DNA from 4 places in the Streptomyces sp. NPDC045022 genome. Region 2 is predicted to be linked to each of the others. Evidence: riboswitches for the same ligand, from Rfam matches in the RefSeq annotation. Region 2 holds a riboswitch; each other region holds the start of a gene.
What was found. Region 2 has a riboswitch for cyclic di-AMP ahead of AC07C1_RS29110 (C40 family peptidase). Riboswitches for the same ligand answer to the same signal wherever they lie in the genome.
Positions count from the first base shown of each region.

Region 1: it holds a riboswitch for cyclic di-AMP, as region 2 does, so the genes downstream of both, AC07C1_RS05495 (M23 family metallopeptidase) here and AC07C1_RS29110 (C40 family peptidase) in region 2, are expected to answer to the same signal.
Region 3: it holds a riboswitch for cyclic di-AMP, as region 2 does, so the genes downstream of both, AC07C1_RS11930 (transglycosylase SLT domain-containing protein) here and AC07C1_RS29110 (C40 family peptidase) in region 2, are expected to answer to the same signal.
Region 4: it holds a riboswitch for cyclic di-AMP, as region 2 does, so the genes downstream of both, AC07C1_RS33245 (M23 family metallopeptidase) here and AC07C1_RS29110 (C40 family peptidase) in region 2, are expected to answer to the same signal.

Region 1 is NZ_JBWKIR010000002.1:489,853-497,080, reverse strand. Features, by position in the region: gene AC07C1_RS05500 (M16 family metallopeptidase) at 1-709, shown strand, start outside; cyclic di-AMP (ydaO/yuaA leader) riboswitch at 921-1,081, shown strand; gene AC07C1_RS05495 (M23 family metallopeptidase) at 1,095-1,850, shown strand; gene AC07C1_RS05490 (GntR family transcriptional regulator) at 2,050-2,736, shown strand; gene AC07C1_RS05485 (HPr family phosphocarrier protein) at 2,941-3,222, opposite strand; gene AC07C1_RS05480 (bifunctional acetate--CoA ligase family protein/GNAT family N-acetyltransferase) at 3,400-6,282, shown strand; gene AC07C1_RS05475 (hypothetical protein) at 6,299-6,712, shown strand; gene AC07C1_RS05470 (DUF5998 family protein) at 6,723-7,228, shown strand, end outside.
Region 2 is NZ_JBWKIR010000020.1:9,138-16,365, forward strand. Features, by position in the region: gene AC07C1_RS29085 (PspC domain-containing protein) at 1-114, opposite strand, end outside; gene AC07C1_RS29090 (ATP-binding protein) at 325-1,617, shown strand; gene AC07C1_RS29095 (LuxR C-terminal-related transcriptional regulator) at 1,614-2,354, shown strand; gene AC07C1_RS29100 (C40 family peptidase) at 2,371-3,435, opposite strand; gene AC07C1_RS29105 (hypothetical protein) at 3,873-4,226, shown strand; gene AC07C1_RS29110 (C40 family peptidase) at 4,805-5,791, opposite strand; cyclic di-AMP (ydaO/yuaA leader) riboswitch at 5,800-5,970, opposite strand; gene pcrA (DNA helicase PcrA) at 6,256-7,228, shown strand, end outside.
Region 3 is NZ_JBWKIR010000005.1:166,510-173,737, forward strand. Features, by position in the region: gene AC07C1_RS11915 (carboxylate--amine ligase) at 1-246, shown strand, start outside; gene AC07C1_RS11920 (FAD-dependent oxidoreductase) at 292-1,494, shown strand; gene AC07C1_RS11925 (HAD family hydrolase) at 1,761-2,573, shown strand; gene AC07C1_RS11930 (transglycosylase SLT domain-containing protein) at 2,679-3,164, opposite strand; cyclic di-AMP (ydaO/yuaA leader) riboswitch at 3,168-3,349, opposite strand; gene AC07C1_RS11935 (polyprenyl synthetase family protein) at 3,962-4,972, shown strand; gene AC07C1_RS11940 (LolA family protein) at 5,326-6,525, shown strand; gene AC07C1_RS11945 (ABC transporter ATP-binding protein) at 6,561-7,228, shown strand, end outside.
Region 4 is NZ_JBWKIR010000026.1:88,691-95,918, reverse strand. Features, by position in the region: gene AC07C1_RS33275 (aspartate aminotransferase family protein) at 1-189, shown strand, start outside; gene AC07C1_RS33270 (hypothetical protein) at 254-541, opposite strand; gene AC07C1_RS33265 (helix-turn-helix domain-containing protein) at 667-1,290, shown strand; gene AC07C1_RS33260 (DUF6126 family protein) at 1,287-1,409, shown strand; gene AC07C1_RS33255 (tyrosine-protein phosphatase) at 1,499-2,296, opposite strand; gene AC07C1_RS33250 (alpha-galactosidase) at 2,468-4,540, shown strand; cyclic di-AMP (ydaO/yuaA leader) riboswitch at 4,843-5,007, shown strand; gene AC07C1_RS33245 (M23 family metallopeptidase) at 5,010-5,933, shown strand; gene AC07C1_RS33240 (SGNH/GDSL hydrolase family protein) at 6,201-6,986, shown strand; gene AC07C1_RS33235 (TetR/AcrR family transcriptional regulator) at 7,167-7,228, opposite strand, start outside.

The sequences.
Region 1 (7,228 bases), on a different contig from region 2:
GGACACCCTGGGCGCGTGGACCGGCACCCGGGGCGAGCCCCGGCCCGTGCCGCCGGTGACCGCCGACGACACCGGGCGCGTGGTCATCGTGGACCGGCCCGGAGCCGTCCAGACGCAGCTGCTCATCGGCCGGGTCGGCCCGGACCGGCACGACCGCGTCTGGCCCGCCCAGGTGCTCGGCACCTACTGCCTCGGCGGCACTCTCACCTCCCGCCTGGACCGCGTCCTGCGCGAGGAGAAGGGCTACACCTACGGCGTGCGTTCCTTCGGGCAGGTCCTGAGGTCCGCCCCGGACGGCACCGGTGCCTCGATGCTCGCCATCAGCGGTTCCGTGGACACCCCCAACACCGGCCCCGCGCTGGACGACCTGTGGAAGGTGCTGCGCACCCTCGCGGCGGAGGGCCTGACCGACGCCGAGCGGGACGTCGCCGTGCAGAACCTCGTCGGTGTGGCGCCGCTGAAGTACGAGACCGCGGCGGCCGTCGCGAGCACCCTGGCCGACCAGGTGGAGCAGCATCTGCCCGACGACTTCCAGGCGACGCTGTACCAGCAGCTGGCCGCGACGGGCACGGTGGAGGCCACCGCGGCCGTCGTCAACGCCTTCCCGGTGGACCGGCTGGTGACCGTCCTCGTCGGTGACGCGGCCCGGATCAAGGCGCCGGTCGAGGCGCTGGGCATCGGCGAAGTCACCGTCGTCGCCGCGGAGTAGCGGCACGCGCGCGTGGGGCCCTGCCGACTCACGGGTCGGCAGGGCCCTCTGTTGTTCCACTCGCTTCCCCAGATGCCCGATTTGGGACGGAGGTTGCCTGTCTGACCTGTGGGATGCGCTACAAAAACCCGGATTCGTTTGAGGATTGAAAGCAAGCTTTCGTAGCGTCGTCCGGGCTGTTCGTCAGGCAGTGCGCCGCACCCGCGGCACCGGGCAGCCATCGCCGAGTCCCCGTACGGCGCGAGCCAGGGGAGCCGGGGACCCACCGTCCCCTGGGGTGAATCGGGCGCCCGCGCGAGAGCGAGGGGGTCCGTAGGAGACCTTCCTGCTCCGAACCCGTCAGCTAACCCGGTAGGCGAGAAGGAAGGAAAGGACCAGCCACTTCATGGCGTTCATGTGCGCCACCGGGAAGCACCGCAAGCCCGGCCGGGTCAAGCGGACCACCGCTCAGGCGGCCGGTATCGCGGCCCTCACCACCACCGGTGTCATCGGCACCCTCGCCGCATCCCCGGCGCTCGCCGCCGAGAACTCCGTGGAACAGACCGGTCTCACACCCGTCATCGCCGCGAGCGACGACGTGGCCGAGCAGATCGACGAGCAGGCCGCCGCCCAGAAGCAGGCCGCCCAGCAGCAGGCGGCCGAGGAGGCCGCGGCCAAGGCGGCAGCCGAGAAGGTCAAGCAGGAGCGCGAGGCCCACGCCCGCGCCGCCCGAGAGGCCGAGCGCAAGCGCCTGAACGCCTTCGTCGCCCCGATCGCGCACTCCTACGTCTCCACCGGCTACCAGGCCAGCAGCTCCCTGTGGTCCTCGGGCTCGCACACCGGCATCGACTTCCACGCGGCCAGCGGCACGACCGTCCACGCGGTCGGCTCCGGCACCGTGGTCTCCACCGGCTGGGGCGGCGCGTACGGCAACCAGATCGTGATCCGGATGGCCGACGGCATGTACACCCAGTACGGCCACCTGTCGTCCATCGGTGTCACCGTGGGCCAGCGGGTCGTCCCGGGCCAGCAGATCGGCCTGTCCGGCGCGACCGGCAACGTCACCGGCCCGCACCTCCACTTCGAGGCCCGTACGACTCCCGACTACGGCTCCGACATCGACCCCGTCGCCTACCTCCGCAAGCACGGCGTCAACGTCTGACCCTCCGTCGCACGGCACGCGAGGCCCCGGCTCCACCGAGCCGGGGCTTTCGTCGTTTTTCGCAGTGTCCGCCCAGTCCGCTGTCCAAAAAATATCCATGGATTCCGGCCCGCCGTCGGAAATTCCGGTTCATTGGAATAGAGTCACGGAACACACGTCCATCGTCGACGTTTCACGGGGATTAAGGCGGAGGTCGGGCATGCGTATTCCGGCGCACTCGGTGTGCACGGCGATCCGGGACGACATCGTCGCGGGTGTCTACGGTCGCGGCAGCCGCCTCACCGAGGAAGTCCTGGCCCGCCGCTACGGCGTCTCGCGCGTCCCCGTCCGCGAGGCCCTGCGCACGCTGGAGGCGGAGGGCTTCGTGGTCACCCGCCGGCACGCTGGCGCGTGCGTGGCCGAACCTACCGAGCAGGAGGCCGCCGACCTGCTGGAGATGCGCATGCTCCTGGAACCGCTCGGGGCCGCGCGGGCCGCACAGCGGCGCACGGAGGCCCATCTCAAGGTGTTGCGCGGTCTGGTCCGGCTGGGTCAGGAGCGGGCCAGGAGGGGCAGCAGCGAGGATCTGCGCTCGCTGGGCGGCTGGTTCCACGAGACGCTCGCCCAGTCCTCCGGCAGCCCCTCGCTGACCTCCATGTTGACCCAGCTGCGCCACAAGATCGCCTGGATGTATGTGGTGGAGGCGCCGCCGAGCCCGCTGGAGTCCTGGGCGGAGCACGGCGCGATCGTGGACGCGGTGGCACGGGGCGACGGTGAGCGGGCGCGGGCGGTCACGGCGCTGCACACCGAGCGCACCACGGCCGCGCACCGCCTTCGCTTTTCCGGGGCCGCGCAGCGTGTGAGGACTTCGCAACATGCCGTAAACACGTCGGGCCGGCGGCATTAACACGGACGTCGTATACAAAGAAGAGTTATTCTGCGGAGCGGTGTTTTCCGCTGCCTGAATTCCGGCGTGCCGTAATTCACGAGAGGTGCCGTACGCGGGCCGGCCATAAATCGTCGGCAAATGGAGCGGAAGTGTGCTGCGCATACGGCGAAGCCGCGCCGCCCCGAAGGGCCGACGCGGCTCCGGTGTGAGCGCGCGACGCGCTCAGACGGTCTCGGGCAGCTCTTCCAGGCCCTCGGCGACCAGCTTGGCCAGGCGGTCCAGGGCGGCGTCCGCGCCCTCGGCGTCGGAGGCGAGGACGATCTCCTCGCCACCCTGGGCGCCCAGGCCCAGGACGGCCAGCATGGAGGCCGCGTTGACGGGGTTGCCCCCGGCCTTGGCGATCGTCACCGGGACGCCTGCGGCCGTGGCGGCTCGGACGAAGATGGAGGCGGGACGGGCGTGGAGGCCCTCGGCCCAGCCGACGTTGACGCGGCGCTCAGCCATGTGTTGCTGCCCTTCACTCTTCAGGGTTGTCTAGACCAGTTTCCCATATCGCGAAGCATGCCCGGAGCGGACCTTCGTCCCCTCCGGCGTGTCGCCGGACCGCGGCCTCGGTCAGGCTTGTCGTCCTCCACAGACTGCCTCGCGCCGTTGTCGTACGCGAGCCGTACTCTGGGGCCCATGCAGACCTCGGCGGACCGGCAGGACCGGCATGTGTACCCCGCCCACTGGGAGGCGGACGTGGTACTGCGCGACGGGGGCACCGCGCGCATCCGGCCCATCACCGTCGACGACGCCGACCGTCTGGTCAGCTTCTACGAGCAGGTCTCGGACGAGTCGAAGTACTACCGCTTCTTCGCGCCGTACCCCCGGCTCTCCGCGAAGGACGTCCACCGCTTCACGCACCACGACTTCGTGGACCGGGTGGGGCTCGCCGCCACCATCGGCGGCGAGTTCATCGCCACCGTACGCTATGACCGCATCGGCACCGACGGGATGCCCGCCTCCGCGCCCGCGGACGAGGCCGAGGTCGCCTTCCTGGTGCAGGACGCCCACCAGGGCCGCGGGGTCGCCTCCGCCCTGCTGGAACACATCGGGGCCGTCGCCCGCGAGCGGGGCATCCGCCGCTTCGCCGCCGAGGTGCTGCCCGCCAACACCAAGATGATCAAGGTGTTCACGGACGCGGGCTACACCCAGAAGCGCAGTTTCGAGGACGGCGTCGTCCGCCTGGAGTTCGACCTCGAACCCACCGACCGTTCCCTCGCCGTGCAGCGCGCGAGGGAGCAGCGCGCCGAGGCCCGCTCGGTACGGCGGCTCCTCGTGCCCGGCTCCGTGGCGGTCGTCGGCGTCGGCCGCACCCCCGGCGGGGTGGGCCGCAGCGTCCTCGGCAACCTCCGGGAGGCCGGCTACCCCGGCCGCCTGCACGCCGTGAACCAGGCCTTCCCCGAGGACCTCAAGGACGTCGACGGGGTGCCGGCGCACCGCTCGGTGCGGGACATCGAGGGACATGTGGACCTCGCCGTCGTCGCCGTGCCCGCCGAGTACGTGCCCGGGGTGGTCGCCGAGTGCGGCGAGCACGGCGTCCAGGGACTCGTCGTGCTCTCCGCCGGATACGCCGAGAGCGGTCCCGAGGGGCGCGAACGGCAGCGGGCCCTCGTCCGGCAGGCGCGCGCGTACGGCATGCGGATCATCGGCCCGAACGCCTTCGGGATCATCAACACCGCCCCGGACATCCGGCTGAACGCGTCCCTCGCCCCGGAGATGCCCCGCCCCGGCCGCATCGGGCTGTTCGCCCAGTCCGGCGCCATCGGCATCGCCCTGCTGTCCCGGCTGCACCGGCGCGGAGGCGGGGTCACCGGGGTCACGGGCGTCTCCACCTTCGTCTCCGCCGGCAACCGCGCCGACGTCTCCGGCAACGACGTCCTCCAGTACTGGTACGACGACCCCGAGACCGACGTCGTCCTCATGTACCTGGAGTCCATCGGCAACCCCCGCAAGTTCACCCGGCTCGCCCGGCGGACCGCGGCGGCCAAGCCGCTGGTCGTGGTCCAGGGGACGGGGGCCGCGCCGCAGGGCCACGCGGTGCGCGCCACGCGGCTGCCGCACGCGACCGTCTCCGCGTTGCTCCGGCAGGCCGGGGTGCTCCGGGTCGACACGATCACCGAGCTGGTCGACGCGGGCCTGCTGCTCGCCCGGCAGCCGCTGCCCGCCGGGCCGCGCGTGGCGATCCTCGGCAACTCCGAGTCGCTGGGCGTGCTGACGTACGACCGCTGCCTCGCGGAGGGACTGCGGCCGTCGCGCCCGCTGGACCTGACGACCGGGGCGACGGCGGAGGACTTCCACCGGGCGCTGGCACGAGCGCTGGCCGACGACTCGTGCGACTCCGTCGTGGTGACGGCGATCCCGGCGATCGGGGAGGGGTCGCCGGGGGACGCGGAACTGGCGGAGGCACTGCGGTCGGCGGCGGCCGCGGTGCCGGGCAAGCCCGTCCTGGTGGTGCACGTGGAACTCGGGGGGCTCGCGGAGGCGTTGTCGGCCGCGGCGAGCACCGCACCCCAGGCCGTCGACAGGGCGTCCGGCACCGACGGCGGTGCCCACCCGCACCCCCTCCCGGCTTCGCCCGAGCGGGGAACCTCCCAGCGCCCCGCGGAACGGCCACCCACCGCGGAAGCCGGCCTGACGAGCCCGCCCCCCGGGGGCCCCCGGCTCATCCCCGCCTACCCCGCTGCCGAACGCGCCGTCCGCGCCCTCGCCGAGGCCGTCAAGTACGGACAGTGGCGGCGCGAGGCCATGGACCCGGGGAAGGTGCCGGAGTACGACGACATCGACGAGAAGGGGGCCGCCCGGCTGATCGGGGAGCTGCTCGCGCGCGGGGAGGGGCTCACGATCTCCGACGGGGAGACTTGCGAGCTGCTCGGGAAGTACGGCATCCGGGTGCGACGCGCGCTTCCCGCGCCCACACCCGATGCCGCCGCCGACGCCGCCCGCACCCTCGGCTACCCGGTGGCCCTGAAGGCGACCGCCCCGCACCTCAGGCACCGGGCCGACCTGGGCGGCGTACGCCTGGACCTCGCGGACGAGGAGCAACTGCGCCGGGCGTACGCCGAGTTGACCGAGCTGTTCGGGGCGCCGGAGGAGTTGCGCCCGGTGGTGCAGGCCATGGCACCGCGTGGCGTCGACACGGTCGTACGCGCCGTGATCGACCCGGCGGCCGGTGCCGTGCTGTCCTTCGGGCTCGCCGGGGCCGCCTCGCAACTGCTCGGGGACATGGCGCACCGGCTGGTCCCGGTCACCGACCGGGAGGCGACCTCGCTGGTGCGGTCGATCCGCACGGCACCGCTGCTGTTCGGCTGGCGCGGCTCCACCCCCGTCGACACCCCCGCGCTGGAGGAGCTGCTGCTGCGCGTCTCCCGGCTCGTGGACGATCACCCCGAGGTGGTCGCGGTCACCCTGGAGCCGGTCGTCGTCGCCCCGCACGGCGTGAGCGTCCTCGGCGCCACCGTACGGCTCACGCCGCCGCCCGCCCGCGACGACCTCGGCCCGCGCCGGCTGCCGGCCTACTGAGCGGGGGAGGGGGCCCATGGAGATCGCCGGGTGCGAGCTGCCCGAGGGCAGCTGGTGGGACTGGGAGGTCATCGCCTGGGACGCGGGGCAGCTGCGTCTGGCAGCCGGGTACGACCTCACCCACCACCACGGTCTGGAGCTGGTCTTCGTCGGCCCCCTCTTCGTCTCCTGCCCGCCGAGCTTCCAGGACCCCGTCTTCCGCCCGCCCACGGCCCAGGAGACGGCACGCCTCGCGCGGGCGCTGGGTGAGGACGCGCCCCTTGTCGTCGCGTTCGAAGCGGACGCCGGTGGCTGTGAACCCGTCTCCTGCCTGGTCGCCGCCGAGCGGGTGCACCTTCGCCCGGGTCTCGTGCGGAGGCACCCGCGCGCGGGTGCACAGGCCGCCCCGGGTCAGCGTGACTGGCCCGGACCGCCCTTGCCCACGGATTAGGATGGACGCCATGGCCAAGACCAGTACGACGACCCAGGGGCTGCGCGCGGCGATCGAGCGCAGCGGCTATTACCCGGCCCTCGTGGCCGAGGCGGTGGAGGCCGCTGTGGGCGGCGAGCCCATCCGGTCGTACCTGGTCCACCAGGAGACGACCTTCGACCAGAACGAGGTGCGCCGGCACGTCACCGTGCTGGTCCTCACCGGCAACCGCTTCATCGTGAGCCACACCGACGAGCAGGCCGCCGACAGCACCTCCCCGACGCCGTACGCCACCACCTCCACCGAGTCCGTGAAGCTCGGCCGGATCTCCTCGGTCGTGGTCAGCCGGGTGGTCGCCAATCCGGAGCAGTACAAGCCCGGCACCCTGCCCCGCGAGATCGTGCTGACCATCGGCTGGGGCGCGGTCAGCCGTATCGACCTGGAGCCCGCCGCCTGCGGCGACCCCAACTGCGACGCGGACCACGGCTACACGGGCAGCTCCACGGCGGACGACCTCAGCCTGCGCGTCAGCGAGGC
Region 2 (7,228 bases):
CGCTCCCGCCCTTCCCGTCGCGGCGGGCGCGGCATCCGTCGGTCCGGTGCCCGGGGCCGGGCGCGGGCCGGTGCCGGGTCCCGGACCCGTCGCGGCGTGCTCGTGATCCGTCATGCGTCCATGGTGACGGCCCGGTCGCCGCGACGGCAGTCGGGACGACCCTGGGCGAACCCTGAAATCGGCCCTGAGGCGGGGCGGGGAAGCGTTCGAGGGGCAGCGGATCGCCTGGTGCGGCGCTCCCCGAGCCGGCCCCGCTGAAGATCAGGGGCGTCTCGGGGGCCGACCCTGATGCTCTGCCCCGCCGGCCATGTGACCATCGTTGCCATGCCGGAAGCCGCAAGCCTGCCACTCGACGACCCGCGGCCGCCGCGCAAGCTCTACCGCAGCAGCGACGGACGCTGGCTCGGCGGAGTGGCGCGGGGCCTCGCCGGGCATCTCGGGCTGCCCGTCGTCTGGGTGCGGCTGGTCTTCGTCGGCCTGTTCATGGCCGACGGACTCGGTGCGCTGCTGTACGCGGCGTTCTGGTTCTTCGTCCCCCTGGGCGTCGGCGGTGTCGGCGATCAGAAGCCGCCGACACTGGTCGGCACCGAGACCTCGCCGGAGGGCCGCCGCAGACTGGTGGCCCGCAAGCCGGACCGGGGACAGATCGTCGCGCTGCTCCTCATGGTCATCGTGTCCATGGTCTTCGTCGGCAGCGTCAACCTGGGCAGCGCGGCCAAGGCGTATCTGCTGCCCGCCGTGCTCGTCGCGGCCGGTGTCGCCCTGGTCTGGCGGCAGGCGGACAACGCCCGCCGGGCCCGCTGGGTCGAGGTCGGCCGGCGGCGCCGCACTCTCACTCTGCTGCGCGCGGCCGGTGGCGTCCTGCTCGTCACGGCCGGTGTCTCGGCCATCTTCGTCCTGCAGGGTTCGGCCGCGCACCTCGGCGCCGTCCTCCAGGCCGCGCTCGCCGTCCTCGTCGGCATCACGCTGCTCGCCGGCCCCTACCTGGTGCGCATGACGCAGGATCTGTCCGAGGAACGCCTCATGCGCATCCGCGCCCAGGAGCGCGCCGAGGTCGCCGCCCACGTGCACGACTCCGTGCTGCACACCCTCACCCTGATCCAGCGCAATGCCGACAACGCCAACGAGGTGCGCCGCCTCGCCCGCGCCCAGGAGCGCGACCTGCGCACCTGGCTGTACAAACCGGAGGGCACCGGCAAGGACGAGGCCGACGAGCCGGACACGGTCGCGGAGGCGGTGCGGCGCAACGCCGCCGAGGTGGAGGACAAGCACGGCGTGCCCATCGAGGTCGTCATCGTCGGCGACTGCCCGCTGGACGAGAAGACCAGCGCGCAGATGCAGGCCGCGCGCGAGGCGATGGTGAACGCCGCCAAGTACGGTGGCGAAGGCGGTGCCGTACAGGCCTATGCCGAAGTCGAGGGAAAGACGGTCTTCGTGTCCGTGCGCGACCGCGGTCCCGGCTTCGACCTCGACTCGATACCCGCCGACCGCATGGGCGTCAGAGAATCGATCATCGGCCGCATGGAGCGCAACGGCGGCACGGCCCGGCTGCGGGCGGTGCCGGACGGCGGCACGGAGGTCGAGCTGGAGATGGAGAGGGCGGAGAAGACGTCATGAGCGACGCGACCGAGATGAACGGCACGGCGGAGGCGGCGGAGGCGGCCGAGTCCGGCCCCGCCGGCGGCGCGGGCGGGCGGCACGTCCGGGTGGTGCTCGTGGACGACCACCGGATGTTCCGCACGGGCGTCCAGGCCGAGATCGGCCAGACCGCCGAGACCGGGGTCGAGGTGGTCGGTGAGGCCGCGGACGTCGACCAGGCGGTCACGGTCATCACCGCGACCCGGCCCGAGGTGGTCCTCCTCGACGTCCACCTGCCGGGCGGCGGCGGGGTCGAAGTACTGCGCCGCTGCGCGGCGTTGACGGCCGACGCCGAGCGGCCCGTGCGCTTCCTCGCACTGTCCGTGTCGGACGCGGCGGAGGATGTGATCGGCGTGATCCGCGGCGGCGCCCGCGGCTACGTCACCAAGACCATCACCGGCGCCGACCTGGTCGACTCGATCTTCCGCGTGCAGGAGGGCGACGCCGTCTTCTCCCCGCGGCTGGCCGGGTTCGTCCTCGACGCCTTCGCCTCCACCGACGCTCCGCCCGTGGACGAGGACCTCGACCGCCTCACCCAGCGCGAGCGCGAGGTGCTGCGCCTGATCGCCCGTGGCTACGCCTACAAGGAGATCGCCAAGCAGCTGTTCATCTCGGTGAAGACGGTCGAGTCCCACGTCTCGGCGGTCCTGCGCAAGCTTCAGCTGTCCAACCGCCATGAGCTGACCCGCTGGGCGACCGCGCGCCGCCTCGTCTGACCCTGCGGGGCCGCCCTCACGCCACCCGGGTGGCCCCGGCGAACGGCATCTGGTCGATCGGGGCCAGCCGGACCGGTGCCGACGGGTTCGGGGCGTGGATCATCTGGCCGCCCCCGACGTAGAGCCCGACGTGACTGATGCCGGAGTAGAAGAAGACCAGGTCGCCGGGCTGGAGTTCGGAGCGGGAGACGCGGCGGCCCGCGTTGATCTGGGCGTAGGTGGTGCGCGGCAGGGAGATGCCGGCGGAGCGGTAGGCGGCCTGGACCAGGCCCGAGCAGTCGAAGGCGTTCGGGCCCGTCGCACCCCACACATAGGGACTGCCGAGCTTGGCGTAGGCGAAGGAGACGGCCGCCGCCGCGCGCGCGTTGGGAGGTGTGACGGACCCGGCCCGCTCCAGTGCCGACCGCGCGGAGGAGGCCGACCGGGACACGTGCCCGGCCGGGGCGCTGTCACCGGTGACCTCGGTCCGCTGCCGCGGGGTGAGCCGCGCCAGCAGCCGCCGCGCCTCGTCGAGCTTTCCGGTGATGGTCTTCTTCTGCCGTTTCAGCTCCGCCTGCCGGGAGCGCAGGGAGGTCAGCTCGATGCGTGCGGCGCCGCGCAACCGCTCGATCTCCCGCAGCTGTTCGCGCACCCGTGACACGGCGGCGGCCTGCCGGTCGCCCGCCCGCTCCGCGAACGCGGCGCCGTCCAGGTACTGGTCGGGGTCGCTGGACAGGGCCAGTTGCCAGGCCGGGTCGATGCCGCCGTCGCGGTACTGGGCCGCCGCGATGGAACCCAGTGCGTCGCGGGCCGAGTTGAGCTTCTGCTGCTTGCGGGCGGCCTGGTCCTGCAGCGCGGTCACCCGCCGCTGGGCCGTTTCGGCTCTCTCCTTCGCCCCGTTGTACTTCTCGGTGGCGGCCTCCGCGTCCTGGTACAACTTGTCGACTCTGTCCTTCGCCTGCGCCGGCGTCAGCTGTGGCTCGGCGTGTCCCGTCCCGTCGAAGCCCGCCGCGGTGGCCACACCCGCCAGGGCGAGAGTGGCGGCCGTCCGGGCCGTATGGCCACTGAGCGGGCCTTGCCGGGGCTTGCGGTGCGCTGCCACCTGGACCGTCACGTCCTTTCGTAGGACTCGTGCGACCGAGCGGTCGGTGCGCCCGGCGGTGGCCCGCACAGGGGGAGCGGGCCACCGCCGGGCCTTTCTCGGCGGAGGTGGCCGACTGCCGCCCCTGGCCCGGGCGGCGGTGGGAAGCCGGTCACCTGGGGGAGGACGCTAGGCCGGTCTGTGACGAGTGGGTAACGCGGTGTACGAAACTGGCCTCGACGGACCAAGGTGTGACCGGATGTGACCGTGTTGCCCGGGCTGAGTCGTCGTCTTCACGGAGCGTGCTGACCGAAGCGCCAAAAGCGGGACAGCTCGGAGATGTGGGCTGCTATGGGTCGCATATATGCAAGATCCACGGCCTCGCGGACGGACCGCTGGGACATCGGCGTCGGGCCCGGTCACGGAAGACGAGAACGCCCTCGTTAGGCTCCGGCTCCATGGACCTACTCATCCATCTCTTCGTCGGCCTGCACATCATCGGCATCGCCGCACTGCTCGGCGGTTTCCTCACCCAGATGAAGGCCATGGGGCAGGGCACGGCCCGGTTCGTCCCCGGCATGCTGCACGGCGCACTGACCATGCTCGTCACCGGCGTGGCCCTGGTCGGCCTCAACCAGGCCGACGACCACCATGTCAACAACATCAAGATCGGCGTGAAGCTGGCCCTGCTGATCGTGATCCTCGGCCTGGTCTACGTGAAGCGCGACGAGGAGCGGGTCGACAAGCGGCTCTTCGGGCTGGTCGGCCTGCTGACGACGGCGAACATCTTCATCGCCGTGCTGTGGACCTGACGGTCGGTCCACGTGGTCGCCGGCACGGGCCGCGAGCACCGCACCGGTGGCGGCCGCGAGCCACGCCGCCACCGCCACCCACACCAGCACCCGTCCCGGCCCCTTGAGCCACGGGACGTCCACGGTGGCCGCGACGGACAGCCTCGCCGCCGCCGTCATTCCCATCGGGAACACCGTCGCCCACCAAGCACGTCGTAACCGGGCCGCGGCCCGGGCCGCCTCGGCCGCCAGCGAGATAAGCCCGAGATAGCAGACGAGGTCCGCAGGACGAAGTCGGCGCCCAGCGCCACCCAGGCGACGCCGGCCATCGCCGGCGCCACCCGCGAGACCGTCTCGTCGCCGGCCAGCTGCAGACCAACCGACAGGATGCCGGCCGCCAATCACGGCGGCCCCGGACGCGGGAGGCCGCCCCGCCCACCACGCGCGCAGACCTGAGATGCCGGGCATGCGCCCGATGCCAGGCAGCCGCGCGCACCCAGCCGGGCCGGGCACGCGCGCGTGGAACGCAAACCGCCGGTACGCGCGCGTGGAGCGGACCCGCCGGTACGCGCGCGTAGGCCCGACCACGTGAGGCGCGCTCAGGCCGGCCGCACCACGCTGTGGATGATCGATTCGCCACCGCGGTCCACGGATTCCTCGCGGACGTACGCGCCGGGTTCCGGGGCGTGGATCATCATCCCGTCGCCCGTGCAGAGGCCGACATGGCTGCTGTCGTCGTGGAAGAAGACCAGGTCACCGGCGCGCGCCTCGGTGACGGGGACCGGGCTGCCCGCGGCGGCCTGGGCCTGGGCGGTACGCGGGAGGGTGACGCCGGCGGCCTTCCACGCGGCCTGGGTGAGGCCGGAGGAGTCGTACGAGCCGGGCCCGCTGGCACCGCTCACGTACGGCTTGCCGATCTGGGCCCGGGCGAAGGCGATCGCCTTCTCGGCCTTGGTTTCCTGCCGCGGGCCCGGGGATCCGTAGGCCCGTGGACCGGGCTCCTCCAGGCGCCGTCGGCCGAGCCCGGCCGGCCGCGCGCCCTGCTGGGCCGTGAGCCGGGACAGCAGCTCGCGCGCGGTGGCGAGCTTGTGCTGGACGGTGGCCTTCGCGGCCTTCACGTCGTAGTGCGAGGACGCCGGCGCCTCCGGGCTCCTGGTGGTCTTGCCCCGCTCGGCCGCGTCCTTCACGCGCGAGGCCAACCGGTTCATCACCCTGCTCTGGGCGAAGTGGTCCTGCGGATACTCCGAGAGGAGAGAGGCGGCCGTGTCCGGGGTGGCCGCGAACGGAACCAGCCCCTCCCGGGCCTTGGCGAGCCGGCTCGCGCGCCGGGCGCCCTCCTGACGTGGGTCCTCGCCGTGCGGCCGCCGGGCGGCCGCCGGTTCCTCCTCCGGCGCCGAGTCGGCCTGGCGGTAGAACTCGTCGATCTTCTTCTCGATCTCCTCCAGGCTCGGCCTGCCGTCGTCGGCGGCGGCCTCGGCCGTCTGGGTCAGGACGGCCACGGAGGTGAATGCGGCGGTGGCGAGGGCGGGGCCGCGCAGGCCCGGTCCACGGGTGCCGCCGGGGCGCGGCTTGCGGTGCGACGCCAAGGGAGGCGACTCCTTCCAACGTGCCGCCTACCGGGTTAGCTGTCGGGTTCGGGCGCGTGCTTCGGAAGGGTTGCCCTACGGCGTCGTCCCGGGCGGGAGTCGGCCGATTCACCCCAGGATCGGTGGGTCCCCGGCTCCGGGCACCGTGGGGGGCGCACCGGACTCGGCGGAGGCCGCGCGGCCCGGCGACGTTCGCCGGAGAGGGGTCGTGCGGCCTGACGGAAACCTAACCAACTCGTGTGTCTCTTGTGAAGGTTGGTGCGCAGTATGTCCGATACATTTCTGTGACCTGATGCAGGTTTCATGTGGGCGTGACCAGGTGCTTCCTCAGCGTGAGGGGAAAAGGGGGCAGGTGGGGCGAGGATCCCACTCCGGGACCGCACCCCATGCGGACCCCACCCGAGACGTCCGTGTTCCGGGGACCGCGACCGGTTGTCGGTGGGGAGCCCTAGACTCGTAGAGCGATGAGCAGCCTTTTTGACGACAGCTTCCTGGCGGACCTCCAGCCCCCTCGCGGGCACGAGGAGGAACCCCCGCCACCGCCCGAGGACGATCACGCTCCGGACGCGCTTCCGGACGATCTGTTCGGCGGGAAGTTCGACGTGCCGCCGGACCGGGACGCCTACTACCGCGACGGCGCCCCCCGCCCGGCGATCGACGCGGCGGCACTCCTGGAGGGGCTGAACGACAACCAGCGCGCCGCGGTGGTGCACGCCGGCTCCCCGCTGCTCATCGTCGCCGGCGCCGGCTCCGGCAAGACGCGCGTGCTCACCCACCGCATCGCCCACCTGCTCGCCGAGCGGAACGTACACCCGGGCCAGATCCTCGCGATCACCTTCACCAACAAGGCCGCGGGCGAGATGAAGGAGCGCGTCGAGCAGCTCGTCGGCCCGCGCGCCAACGCGATGTGGGTGATGACCTTCCACAGCGCGTGTGTCCGGATCCTCCGGCGCGAGTCGAAGAAGCTCGGCTTCACCTCGTCCTTCTCGATCTACGACGCCGCCGACAGCAAGCGCCTGATGGCCCTGGTCTGCCGCGACCTGGACCTCGACCCCAAGCGGTTCCCGCCCAAGTCCTTCAGCGCCAAGATCAGCAACCTGAAGAACGAGCTGATCGACGAGGAGGACTTCGCCGCCCAGGCCACCGACGGCTTCGAGAAGACCCTCGCCCAGGCCTATGCGCTCTACCAGTCGCGGCTGCGCGAGGCGAACGCGCTCGACTTCGACGACCTGATCATGACGACGGTCAACCTGCTGCGTGCCTTCCCGGACGTCGCCGAGCACTACCGCCGCCGCTTCCGGCACGTCCTGGTCGACGAGTACCAGGACACCAACCACGCGCAGTACGCGCTCGTGCGCGAACTGGTCGGCACCGGCGAGCGCGCCGCCGAGGACGTCGACACCCCGCCCGGCGAGTACGACCTCCCGCCCGCCGAAC
Region 3 (7,228 bases), on a different contig from region 2:
CAGCGCACCGGTCACCGTTACATCGTGGAGAACATCGACCTTCCCGCCCTCCTCGCCTACCGCCGCAGCGGCTACACGACGCCGCACGCGCCGGCGAAGGCGAGCGGGACGGAGCTGGCCTGGCTCGCGGGTGACGACCCGCTGCCGTTCCTCACGATGCTCGCCCGCTTCGTGCGCCCGGGCGCGAAGCACCTCTATCAGCTGTGGCGGACCAACCGCCGCGGCAGCGGCACATCCACGAAGTAGGCAAGGCCACCAAGGTGGCACAGCGTGTCTCTGGGGAGGGACTTCGTGATTCGACCGGTTGCAGTCATCGGGGCCGGGCCGTTCGGCCTGTCCACCGCCGCCCATCTGCGGGCGCGCGGTATCCCCGTCCGCGTCTTCGGTGACCCCATGGTCAGCTGGCGCGACCACATGCCCGAGGGCATGCTCCTGAAGTCGACCCCCGTCGCCTCGAACCTCGACTGCCCGCAGCCCGGCCACACCCTCGCCGACTACTGCGACGCGGCCGGCATCCGCCGTCTGGTGACCGACGAGGACATCATTCCGGTGGAGACCTTCATCTCCTACGGCGAGTGGTTCCAGCAGAAGCTGGTCCCGGGCCTGGAGCCGGTGCGTGTCGTCTCCGTGGACCGTGACGGCAGCGGTGGCTTCGAACTCAAGCTGGACTCGGGTGAGTTGTTCACCGCGCGCGCGGTCGTCGTCGCCACCGGCCTGTCCGGTCTCGCCCATCTTCCGGCGGAGCTGGCCGGGGCGGCGGCCGACGGTCCCGCTCCGACGGGCCCGGTCTCGCACAGCGGCCAGCATCACGACCTCGGCCGCTTCGCCGGCAAGGAGTTGATCGTGATCGGCGCCGGCCAGTCCGCGCTGGAGACGGCGGCGCTCGCGGCCGAGGCGGGCGCCCGGGTTCGGGTCGTCGCGCGGGGGCGCGGCCGGGTCGCCTTCGGCGCCCCACCCTGGAACCAGCCCAGGTTGCGCCCCGAGTCCCCGTTCGGCCGTGCCTGGTCACTGTGGGCGCTCAGCTACTATCCGCACCCCTACCGCTTCCTGCCTGAGACCGCCCGCCACTACCTGGTCCGCCGGGTCCTCGGTCCGCTGGGCGCCTGGTGGCTGCGCGAGCGCTTCCTGAGCGGCGTGCAGGTCCAGGAGATCGAGCGGCTCGTGGGCGCCGAGGCCCCGGACGGCAGCCCCGTTCTCACCGTCCGCTCCCTCGGAGGCCGGACCGAGCAGCTCACCGCCGACCACGTCATCGCCGCCACCGGCTACCGTGTCGACATGGGGGCGATGGACTTCCTCGGCCACGAGCTGCGCACCCGTCTCGCGGTGAGCCGTGGCACCCCGAAGCTGGGCCCTGGCTACGTCTCCTCCGTACCCGGCCTGTACTTCACCGGGCTCCCGGCGGCGTCCTCGTACGGCCCGGTGATGCGCTTCGTCTGCGGCACGGAGTTCGCCTCCCCACGCCTGACGAAACACCTGGCCGCCGCACACGGCTGACCTCCTTCGGGCGCACTCACCCGGAACACCGTGCGGGATGGATGCCTGAAGGGCGCCGCCGCCGGCACGGTCTTCCAGGCGGTCGGTGAGGGCGGACCGCCGTGGGAGCCGACCGAGATCACCGGGCTTGGAATCCGTCACCGGCACGGCCAATGGCGTCGCCATCACCATCCGGGAGTCCGCAGGCCTCACTTGGGGCTGAACAGTACGTAAGTGCGTGGAAAGAGCGGTGAGTCGGCGGGACGCGGTGTCCGTATTCTCTGATCATGGCACCCACCCCCGCGTACGCACTGATCGCCACCGACCTGGACGGGACGCTGCTGCGCGGCGATGACACTGTCTCCGACCGGTCGCTCGCCGCGCTCGCACGGGTGGCGCGGGCGGGCGCCCGGCACCTGGTGGTGACGGGCCGGCCGGCTCCGCGGGTGCGGCCCCTGCTGGCGAACCTGGGCTGCACGGGGCTCGCGGTGTGCGGACAGGGTGCGCAGGTCTACGACGCCGCCGCCGACCGCCTGCTGTGGTCGGTCCGGCTGGACCGGGAACTGGCCGAGACCGCGCTCGGCAAGATCGAGGCGGAGGTGGGGCAGGTCTACGCGGCCGTCGACCAGGACGGCGTGGACGGGCTCACGCTCATCGAGCCCGGGTATCTGATGCCACACCCGACCCTGCCCGCGGTACGTGTTGGCCGGCGTGACGACCTGTGGTGCGAGCCCATCAGCAAGGTGCTGCTGCGGCATGCCACTCTGTCCGACGACGAGTTGGCGGCCGTCGCGCGCGCGGTGGTGGGCTCGCTGGCGACCGTCACCATGTCGGGGCCGGGGACCGTGGAGCTGCAGCCGTGCGGGGTGACGAAGGCGACCGGGCTGGCGCTGGCCGCCGAGCGGCTCGGGATCGGCCCGCAACGGGCCCTGGCCTTCGGGGACATGCCCAACGACATCCCCATGTTCGACTGGGCCGGACACGGGGTCGCCATGGCCAACGCGCACCCCGAACTCAAGGCGGTGGCGGACGAGATCACCTTGTCGAACGAGGACGACGGCATCGCCGTCGTCCTCGAAGGACTCTTCTCGACCGACTGACCGGCACTTCAGTAGCTCACTGTCGGCCGGAGGCCGGTGCGCGCCGGTCCGTCAGGTGCCGGTGCGCGCCGGTCCGCCGTGTGCCGGGCGCCGGTCCGCCGTAGGTCAGTACGCGCCGAACACGTTGTCGATCGACCCGTACCGCGCGGCCGCGTAGTTGCAGGCGGCGGTGATGTTGGCGACCGGGTCGTAGATGTCGAACGACGTTCCGGCCACGTGGTAGGTGTTGAACGTCGGGTCGATGACCTGGAGCAGGCCCTTGGACGGGATGCCCTTGGCCGCGTTGGAGTCCCAGAGGTTGATGGCCAGCGGGTTGCCCGACGACTCGCGGATGATGTTGCGGTGGATGCCGTTGTAGGTGCCGGGGATTTTCTTCTCGGCCATGATCGCGAGGGACTCGCGGATCCAGCCGTCGAGGTTGTTCGGGTACCCGGCGGTGGTGGTGGCCGGGGTGGTCGTGGTGCCGGCCGCGGAGGCGCTGGTCGCGCCGACGAGCGGAAGCGCGAGGAGGGCGGCGCCCGCGCCGACGGCGGCGAGGGTGCGGACGAAGCGGTTGTTCCGGGTACGGCGGTACTGAACGGCAGCGGGCATGGGGAAGTTCCTCTCCGGCGCCTGCGAGGTGAGCTGTCGGGTTCGGGCGGGGAGGTGCCCGGCCGTGCCCTGGGAAAGGCACGACTTAACCCCTAGCCGTTCCGGTGCGACATGTGTCGTCCGGTCCAGCGGCTTACCTGGGTCCCCCGCTCCTGCCCTACGAATGTGTTCGTCGAATGGTTATGCGGGCGGCGGCAGGATTCGGCGTCCGCCCGACGGCCCGGAACGTATGCGAGAGCACATGTCGGGAACAAGACCCGGATTCGTACAACGCACTATTTGACCTTGATCTGTGCTGTATGAGGTACTTGATCCTTTGCGGTTGCCAACCCTCAACTCGCCGATGACGCAAGGGGAGAAGGGGTGCCTGGTGAGCGGAGTGGGCGATGGGACCGCGTGACCCAATTCACGAAATAGCAAAGTGCAGCAAATCAGACATGGGGGATTCGGGTGAATCGCGCTCGAAGTCGAGGGCGGAGGTGGGTGGGCCATCCGGGCGGATTCGGGCGCGATCGGGTATTCGCCGCCTCGGCCGGGCGTGCCTCGGTGGTGGGCCGGGCGTTACTCCGCTCACCCCCGGGTCGCGACAAAATGTACGAGTTCCTGTTAAGTCGATAAATGTCCGTTCTTACTAGCCGATCGAGACCATGCCGGTCATGATCCGATACCGCCCGGGCTGGACCGGTGGGCGCTATCGGTGATCGAAAGAGGACCGGATACGCTGACTTGAGTGATGGCAGCGACCTATCGACAAACCGTGTAACCGCCAGCAGACACCAGCAGACAGGAGACCCCTCGTGACCGTCGTCGGGCCGTTCGGGCTGAGCGTGCGGGACCAGGCTCTGGAAGCCGATGTCCAGGTCGGATTGGCGGCTGTCGAGGAAGGGCTGCTCGAGGCCACCAAGAGCGAGGTCCCGTTCATCACGGAGGCCGCGCAGCATCTCGTGCGGGCCGGCGGGAAGCGGTTCCGGCCGCTGCTCGTGATGCTCGCGGCACAGTTCGGCGACCCCTACGCGCCCGGCGTCGTACCGTCGGCCGTGGTCGTGGAGCTCACCCACCTCGCCACGCTGTACCACGACGACGTCATGGACGAGGCGGCCGTGCGGCGCGGCGTGGACAGCGCCAACACGCGCTGGGGCAACTCCGTCGCGGTCCTCACCGGTGACTTCCTCTTCGCCCGTGCCTCCCAGATCCTCGCCGACCTCGGCCCCGAGGCGGTCCGGGTGCAGGCCCTCGCGTTCGAACGGCTGGTGACGGGCCAGATCCTGGAGACCGCCGGTCCCTCGGACGGCCGTGACCCGGTCGAGCACTACCTGGACGTGCTCGGCGGCAAGACGGGCTCCCTGGTGGCGGTCTCGTGCCGGTTCGGCGCGATGATGTCCGGCGCCGACGAGAGGGTCGTCGACGTGCTCAGCCAGTACGGCGAGCGGCTCGGGGTCGCCTTCCAGCTCGCGGACGACGTCCTGGACATCGCCTCCGACTCCCACGAGTCCGGGAAGACCCCGGGCACCGACCTGCGCGAGGGCATCCCGACCCTGCCCGTGCTGCGGCTGCGCGAGCGTGCCGCCCGGCTCGGGCTGCCCGAGGACATCGCGCTGTGCGAGCTGCTGGACTCCGACCTCAGCGACGACGCCCGGCACGCCGAGGCGCTGGCCGGGCTGCGCGCGCATCCCGCGCTGGAGCAGGCCCGCCGGGACACCGTCCGGTACGCGGAGGAGGCGCGGGCCGCGCTGGCGCCGCTGCGGGAGTGCGACGCCAAGGCGGCCCTGCTCGAGCTGTGCGACGCCGTGGTGCACCGCGCCGGCTAGCGCTGTCGGCCTCCCCGTCGGCCCGCCTGGGCCGGCGCACCCGGGCGGCGCCGTCCCCGCTCGCTCCAGCGCGTCGGCCGTGCGCCCCCGCGCGTCGGTCGTACGCCCAGCGCGTCGGCCATGCGGCTGCGGTACGACCGGGGTGCGACCCCTACGGGTCGGGGGAGCTGCCGCCCCCATGTGTCATACCGCAGGCGTACACGGAGTTGGCTCCGAGGTCTGACGCTTCCTCATGGCCGATTTGGTGAGATGGAACCACGGAAATCACCACTCCTCACCGATTCGGGTGAGAATGGCGGCTCAGGTGGACCAGCGTGAGGACAGCCGCCGCCGACGACGGAGGTAAGGCACACATGGCACCGTACGAATCCGACGACGCAGTGGGCGCCGCGCGGGACGAGGACGCGCGCTCCGGCCGCCGCAAGGCCGCCCGGTACGCCGTTCCGGTCGCGGTGGTGGGGGTGGCGGCGGCCACGATCGGGCTGGTCCCGGCGCTCGCCGACTCAGGTGACCCCGACCTGCCCAGGATCACGGCACAGCAGCTCATAGAGAAGATCGCCAAGTCGGACGTGCAGCAGCTGTCCGGCACCGTGAGGATCAGCACGGACCTGGGTCTGCCCGACCTGGGCGGCCTGGAGAGCAGCATCGCCTCCGGGGCGGCCCGGGGCTCCGGCGACGGCTCCTCCGCCGACCCGCAGTCCAAGCTCACCGAGCTGGTCACCGGCACGCACACCCTGCGCGTGGCGGCCGACGGCCCGGACCGGCAGAAGCTGTCACTGCTGGAGCAGGGCGCCGAGTACAGCCTCATCCATGACGGCAAGGACGTCTGGGGCTACGACAGCAAGAGCAACGAGGTCTACCACTCCACCGCGGCCGGCCCCGGCAAGGACCGCAAGGCGGAGCCGCCGGCCACGCCCGGGGACTTCGCCGACGAGGCCCTCAAGGCGGTGGACGACACCACGTCCGTCACCGTCGACGGCACCGTCCAGGTGGCCGGCCGCGACGCCTACAAGCTGCTGATCAAGCCCAGGCAGTCCGGCACCACGGTCGGCGCCGTCAGCATCGCCGTGGACGCGAAGACCGGCCTGCCGCTGAAGTTCACGCTGACCCCGAAGAGCGGCGGCGCCGCCGTCGTCGACGCGGGCTTCACCCAGGTCTCCTTCGCCGAGCCGGCCGCCTCGACCTTCGACTTCACCCCGCCCAAGGGTGCGAAGGTCACCGAGGAGAAGAAGGACTCCACGGCGCGGGACCACGCCCCTGAAGCAGGCCGGGCCTTCGGCAAGGGCCTGGAGGGGGCCACGGTCCTCGGCAAGGGCTGGACGTCCGTAGCCGCCTTCGACACCGGTGCCGAAGGCGGTCTGCCGACCGGCTCCCGGAATGGTGACCTCGGTGGCTTCCTGGGCTCGCTCGGGGACAAGGTCTCCGGCAAGTTCGGCAAGGGCACGGTGTTCTCCACCCGCCTGGTCAACGCCCTGATCACCGACGACGGCAAGGTCTACGCCGGCGCGGTGACCAAGGACGCCCTGGTGAAGGCGGCGGACGCGGGGAAGTAACCCTTCCCGGGGCACGACGAATCGAGGGGGAGCCGATGGACGCACCGTCCGCCACGCAACGGGGGGAGCGTGACCCGGGCGACGCGCCGGAGCGCGATCCGGAGGACGCGCCGGCGAGCGTCATCGCCACGCGCGGCCTCACCAAGCGCTACCGCGGCGGACAGCTCGCCGTCGACGGTCTCGACCTGACCGTCCCGGTGGGCAGCGTCTTCGGCTTCCTCGGTCCGAACGGTTCCGGCAAGACCACCACCATCCGCATGCTGATGGGGCTGATCGAGCCGACCACGGGCACGGCCCGGGTGCTGGGCCGCCCCATGCCCCGGTCGGCCCGTGCCGTCCTCCCGCAGGTCGGCGCGCTCATCGAGGGGCCCGCGCTGTACGGCTTCCTCTCCGGCCGGGACAATCTGCTGCGCTACGACGCCGCCGACCCGACCGCCGACCCCCGCACCCGGCGTGCCCGCGTCGCCGCCGCCCTGGACCGCGTGGGACTCGCGGCGGCCGCGGGCAAGAAGGCGAAGGCATACTCGCTGGGCATGAAGCAGCGCCTGGGCCTCGCCGCCGCGCTGCTCCAGCCGCGCAGACTGCTCGTCCTGGACGAGCCGACCAACGGCCTCGACCCCCAGGGCATGCGCGAGATCCGCACCCTGATCAGGGACCTGGCAGCCGACGGCACGACCGTCTTCCTCTCCTCCCACCTCCTCGA
Region 4 (7,228 bases), on a different contig from region 2:
ATCCTCACCCAGGTCTCCGGCGACCACCTGGAGGTGATCAAGCTCATTCCGCCGCTGATCATCGACGAGGCCGACGTGGACCGGTTCGTGGACGCCTTCACCGCCGTGATGGACGACGCCCACAGCGGCGGTGGCCTGATGTGGGACTTCGGCAAGACGCTGATCAAGCAGGCGGTGGCCCACCGCTGATCACGGGTCGGGCCCTTTTCCCGCGCCCCGCACCGGCACGGGCCCGGTGCGGGGCGCGGGCCGTTCACCAGAAGAACGGCATGAGGAGGACGAAGGGGTAGATCAGTCCGAGCGCGCCGAGGACGGTGCCCGTGGCGGCGATCCACAGCCGCCCGATGCCGCGCAGGGCGTAGTGGGCGCCCGTGAGGCCGAAGACGACGGCGAGCCCGCCGCCTATGAGCATCACGGGGAGCAGGGTGAGCGTGAGGGGCGGCCACAGGCCGGATGCGGCCGCGAGCCCCAGGACGAGTGCGGTGGGGCCGAGGGCGGTGGCGGGCGTGTCGGCTCGGTCGGCCGTGGTGCGTGCAGGCATGTGATCCCCCCGTTTTGAACGTGTTCAAATCATAACCCCCTGGTCGCCACGGTCGGTACGCGGGCGTCTTTTGCCTCTGAGGCAACAAAATTGCCGCAGAGGCAAGAATGCGGCTCAATGGAGGCATGAACGCCTCAGACTCCGCGTCACCGGCGGACCAGGGCACGGACCTGCACGCCGTCGCGCCGCAGCTGCGCGCACTGCGCCGCCGTACCGGCCTCACACTGGAGGCCGCGGCCCACACCGCCGGGCTCTCGCCGGCCCACCTCTCCCGCCTGGAGACCGGACACCGCCAGCCCTCGCTGCCGATGCTCCTCGCGCTCGCCCGTATCTACGGTACGACCGTCTCCGAACTGCTCGGCGAGACGGGCGCCGGCCGGGACGCGATCGTGCGGGCCGCCGACATGGAGCCGACCCGGGCGGGCGGCTGGACATACGTCCAGGCCGGGGCGCCCGGCCGCGGCATGCAGGCCCTGCGGGTCAGCGTTCCGTACGGCTCCCAGGGCGACATCGTGCGCGTCCACCCGGGCGAGGAATGGCTCTACGTCCTCGCGGGACGCCTGCGGCTGCGCCTCGGCGACACCGCGCACCTGCTCGCGCCCGGCGACAGCGCGCACTTCGATTCGCTCACGCCGCACCGCCTCGCCGCCGAGGACCACGACGGAGTGGAGCTGCTGTTCGTCCATACCCTGCTGCAGAGCCCCACGGCCACACTGTGCCTGGGGCCGTTGACCGGAGAGCTGTCATGAGCGACTTCGAGGAGAAGTTCCCCCGTTCCCTGTGGGTCCGGCTGATCATCTACATCGCCCTCGGCCATGTCCTGGCCGCGTTCCTCTACCTGTTGTTCGCGGTGGGCGCCAAGGGCTGACCCGGCGGCCGACGTGGTCCGGCCTTCGCCGGACGGCAGCCCACACCCACATGGGGGCGGCGCAGGCGGCCCCGTGGCTCCCCCTCCGGTCAGTCCAGCAGGCGCTCGCGCAGTCGCTCGCGGGTGTCGGGAGTGAGGCCGAGGCCCCGCTCCAGGTAGGCGTCGACTCCGCCCCAGGTGTCCTCGATGCTCCGGAAGGCGGCCTCGAGGTACTCGGCGCGGGCGTCGAAGAGCGGGTTGAGCAGCTCCATCACCTCGGGGGTGTACGCGGTGTCCGGGCTGCCGGCGCGCCGCACCCGGTAGCGGCGGTGCTTGGCGTTGGACTCCAGGTAGTCGGCGACGATGGCCTCGCGCTCCACCCCCAGCGAAAGGAGCGTGACGGCTATGGAGATGCCCGCGCGGTCCTTGCCGGCCGCGCAGTGCATCAGGGCGGGCACGTTGTCCTCGGCGAGCGCGTGCAGCACCCGGGAGTGCTCGGCGGTGCGCTCCTTGACGATCGTCCGGTACGAGGCGATCATCCGGGCCGCCCCCTTGCCGTCGTCCAGGATCGCGCGCAACTGTTCGAGGTCGCCCTCGCGGACCATCTTCCAGAACTCGGCGCCGTCCGCCGGGTCGCTCAGCGGCAGGTTCACGTTCCGCACGCCGGGCAGCTCGACGTCCGGGCCCTCCAGCTTCTGGTCGGCCGCGTTGCGGAAGTCGAAGATCGTGTGCAGGCCCAGGGAGGAGAGGAAGGCCGCGTCCTCCTCGGTCGCGTGCGCCAGGTGCCCGCTGCGGAACAGCACGCCGTGCCGAACTCGCCGTCCATCCACGGTGGGCAGTCCGCCCACGTCGCGGAAATTGCGCACTGCGGCCAGCTCCGGCTCGGTCGACGGGACCTGCTGCGTCACGGGGGCTCCTCCCGGTCGGCCCCGCCGGCGCGGCTCGTCGACGGGCGCTCCGACGACCATACGACATTGCTTTCCTCGGGCAATGAGTTGTCCACAGGCATTGTCACCAGAGGCTGCGCGGCCTGATGATGTTCGCACTTGAGCGGATCTGTTGGCACCTGTGAGGTCTCGATGCTGGACATCGCCGAAGACGGTCGCACCTGGCTCCTGACGGGGCCCACCAGCAGCTATGCCCTCCATCTCACCGCTGCGGACGAACTGCTCCACCTGCACTGGGGCCCGCGGATCCGGCTCGCGGACGCCGAGGCGCTGGCGGTGAGCCCCCTGCCCGGCTACTGGCCCTTCGAATCCCCGCTCGACGGCCGCGAGGAGTACCCGGTCGAGGGCGGCCCCCGCTTCGTCCGCCCCGCCCTGTCCGTGCGCACCGACGAGCGCCGCGGCACGGAGTGGAGTTTCGAGGCGTACGACGCGGAGGGCGACGAACTGCGGCTGCGCTTCCACGACGACGGGCTGGCGATCACCCTGCACTACCGGATGCGCGGGGACGTCATGGAGCGCTGGGTGACCGTGGACAACGGCGGGCACGCGCGCGTGGAGCTGCTGCGGGCCGACGCCGCCACCTGGACCCTGCCCGACCGCGAGGGCTGGCGGCTGTCCCAGCTGCACGGCCGCTGGGCCGCCGAGTCCCGGCTCACCGCCGCTCCCCTCACCTACGGCGAGAAGGTCATCGGCAGCCGCCGCGGCCACACCGGCCATCAGCACCTGCCCTGGGTGGCGCTCGACACCGACGCCACCGAGGAGCGCGGCGAGGTCTACGGCTGCGCGCTCGGCTGGTCCGGCTCCTGGCGCATCGCCGTCGCCCAACTCCCGGACGCGCGCGTGCAGATCACCGGCGGCGCCGGCTACGACGACTCGGGCCTGCTGCTCCTGCCGCCGGGGGAGTCGTACACCACCCCTGTCTTCGCGGGGCTGTGGAGCGACGGCGGCTTCGGCGGCGCCAGCCGTACCTGGCACGCCTATCAGCGCGCGTACGTCATCCCGGACGCGGAGCGGGACCGGCCCGTTCTCTTCAACTCCTGGGAGGCGACGAACTTCGACATCTCCGCGGAGCAGCAGGCCGCCCTCGCCCGGCGCGCCGCCGAGATCGGCGTCGAACTGTTCGTGGTGGACGACGGCTGGTTCGGCGCACGTACCAGCGACCGGGCGGGACTCGGCGACTGGACGCCCAACCCCGACCGGTTCCCGCACGGCCTCAAGCCGCTCGCGGACCAGGTGCACGGCCTCAGCATGCAGTTCGGCATCTGGGTCGAGCCCGAGATGGTCAACCCGGACAGCGACCTCTACCGCGCCCACCCCGACTGGGTGCAGTACCAACCGGGACGGAAGCGGACGGAACTACGCAACCAGCTCGTTCTCAACCTCGCCCGCGAGGACGTCCGGGAGTATCTGTGGGAGCAGCTGGACGCACTGCTCTCCAGCGCCCCGATCGACTATGTGAAGTGGGACTTCAACCGCTGCTTCACCGACGCCGGCTGGCCCGGTGAGCCGTACCCGCAGCGCCTGTGGGCCGACCACGTCCGGGCCCTGTACGCCCTGCTGGACCGGCTGCGCGCGGCGCACCCCGGGGTCGCCTTCGAATCCTGCTCGGGCGGTGGCGGCCGGATCGACCTCGGGGTGATGAGCCGCACCGACCAGGTGTGGACCTCCGACAACACCGACCCGCTGGATCGGCTCGCCATCCAGCACGGCTTCACCCAGATCCACCCCGCCCGGGTCATGGCCGCCTGGGTCACCGACAGCCCGAACACGCAGCTCAACGGCCGGGTCAGCCCGCTGCGGTTCCGCTTCGTCAGCGCCATGGCCGGCGTCCTCGGTGTCGGCGGTGACCTCGCGGAGTGGAGCGGGGAGGAGCTGGCCGAGGCCCGGCGGTGGGTGGAGCTGTACAAGGAGATCCGCCCGGTCGTCCAGCGCGGCGAGCTGTACCGGTTGCGGCCTCCGGCGGGCGGCCTGAGTGCCGTCCAGTACGTCCTCGCGGGCGAGACGGTGGTCCTGGCCTGGCTGCAGGCGCAGAGCTACGGCGAGCCGGTGCCGGCGGTGCGGCTGCGTGGAATCGACCCGACGGCATCGTATGAATGCCGCGAAACGGGCGAAGTGCATCGAGGGGCCGTCCTGCTGCACCACGGGCTGCACACCGGGCTGAAGGGCGACCTGGATGCGACGATTTTCCGTCTGCGTCGCATCTGAGCTTTCTGTCCGTATTGGCGGCTTCATTCCAACTCGCTGTGGAATGAGGGGCTGTGGTGGCATGGCGCGTGAGGAGCGTCATATCGGTGACCGAGCGTCGCGCGTCATGTTCACGTAATTCTGGTGTGGAAGAGGGGAATCGTAGGGTGCGTGGGGCGGGAATTCACGGAGGGTGACCGCGCTGGTCCGCTTTCGATCTTCGGAAACGCCAACGGGGGGAACCGGCTGCTTGTTTCCGTGCGTCCTGCTCGCTTACGTTCGCCACCAATCCGGACGGAACGCCGAATCCTGCCGTCGCCCGGAGTCCCCACACACTTGACCCGTGTTCGGCAGGAGCGGGGGACCCACCAGGTACCACTGCCTGTCCGGTCTCCGCGACAGGCTAGGGGTGAAGCCGCGCGCCGCGCGACCGGGCAGCTCCAGCCCGAACCCGACAGCTGACCTCGCAGGCGTCGGAGAGGAATGCGCCATGCCCGCGAAGGGTAAGCACCGACGTCCCAAGACCCCGCGTTTTTCCCGCTCCATCGCCGTCGCCGGGACCGGTGGCGCCGCGCTGGCCCTGCCGCTCATCGGGGTCACCCAGGCGCAGGCCGCCACCCCGGCGCAGTCCGTCTCCGGAAAGGCCGTGCAGTCGCTTCCGGCCACGGTGAAGAAGGCCGCCGCTCAGCCGGATTCGACGGTGCGCACCTACACGGTGAAGTCCGGCGACTGCCTCTCGGCGATCGCCGACCAGCAGCACGTCAGCGGCGGCTGGCACCAGCTCTACGACGACAACCGGCAGGCCGTCGGCGCCGACCCGGCGCTGATCCACCCGGGCCTCGAGCTCACGCTCGGCAAGAAGGCCGCGCAGACCCGCACCGAGTCCGCCGCCCCGCGGGACTCCTCGACCAAGGCGCAGCACTCGGCCGCCTCGCAGTCCTCCCGGACGCAGGCCGCCCCGGCGGCCAAGTCGTCGGATGCCACCGCCTCGACGGCCGCCGCCACCGGCTTCACCCTCCCGGTGACCGGCGCCACCGTCGGCACCGGCTACCACGTGGCCGGCAGCATGTGGTCCAGCGGCTACCACACCGGCGTCGACTTCGTCGTCCCAACCGGCACTTCCCTGAAGGCCGTCGGCGCGGGCACGGTCGTCTCGGCCGGCTGGGGCGGCGCCTACGGCAACCAGGTCGTCATCAAGCTCGACGACGGCTACTACGCCCAGTACGCCCACCTGTCGCAGCTCTCCGTCTCGGCCGGCCAGACCGTGACCGCGGGCCGGCAGATCGGCCTGTCCGGCGCCACCGGCAACGTGACCGGCCCGCACCTGCACTTCGAGATCCGCACGACGCCGGACTACGGCTCCGACATCGACCCGCTCGGTTACCTCCGCCAGCACGGCGTCGCCGTCGGCTGAGGACCGCCCCGCCCCGAACCGCCTGCCTGACACGCCTCCGAAGGCCGGACCCACGATCCCCGGGTCCGGCCTTCGGTGTGGAACAACGGCACGCCCGCTGGGCTTCGGCCGCAACATGTCTGACGGCAGGCCTATTCCTGATTCGCAAATTATTTAAGGGTGTCTCATCTCACCGTTCGTCAACTCCGGCTTACGGTCGCGCAAGTCACATCCGAAGGTGAATCATGGTCCGACGTGGCAGACGATTCGAAGAATGACAACAGATCAGTGATCGGGTCGTACGTGGCGGTGGGGGACAGCTTCACCGAGGGCGTCGGCGACCCCGGCCCGGACGGGGCCTTCGTGGGCTGGGCCGACCGGTTCGCGGTTCTCCTCGCCGACCGGCGTCCCGAGGGCGACTTCCAGTACACCAACCTCGCCGTGCGCGGGAAGCTGCTGGACCAGATCGTGGCCGACCAGGTCCCCACGGCCGCCGGACTGGCCCCGGACCTGGTCTCCTTCTGTGCCGGCGGCAACGACATCATCCGCCCCGGCACCGACCCGGACGAGGTGGCCGAGCGGTTCGAGCGGGCCGTGGCCCGGCTGGCCGAGGTCGCGGGCACGGTGATGGTGACGACCGGCTTCGACACACGGGGCGTTCCGGTGCTCAAGCACCTGCGCGGCAAGATCGCCACGTACAACGGACACGTCCGCGCGATCGCCGACCGGTACGGCTGTCCCGTGCTCGACCTGTGGTCCCTCAGGTCCGTGCAGGACCGCCGGGCCTGGGACAGCGACCGGCTCCATCTCTCGCCCGAGGGGCACACGCGCGTGGCGCTGCGGGCCGGGCAGGTCCTCGGCCTCGACGTCCCGGCCGACCCGGAGCAGCCGTGGCCGCCGCTGCCGCCCCGGGGCACCCTGGAGGTCCGCCGCGACGACGTCCAGTGGGCCCGCGAGTTCCTCGTCCCGTGGATCGGCCGGCGGCTGCGCGGCGAGTCCTCCGGTGACCATGTGACGGCGAAGGGCACCCTGTCGCCGGACGACATCAAGTCGCGGATCGCCTCGGTGGCCTGAGGCCACCGGCCCCGCCCCGGACCGCGTACCCGGCGGTCCGGGGCACGACCGCATCCGGCCGGCGCACCGAGCCGGGCTCCGACGGGTAGTTCAGGCCCCTTTCCGGTAGGAACCCGAGCAACGGCTGAATCGTTCGGTCGGCCGATGGGGGCGTGATCAGGTCCGACGCGTGCGGAGCGCTCACCGCTCCCGTTCGGTCAGGGCCTTCCGGTCCAGCCCCAGCTCTCGGGCGAGGGCCTCGT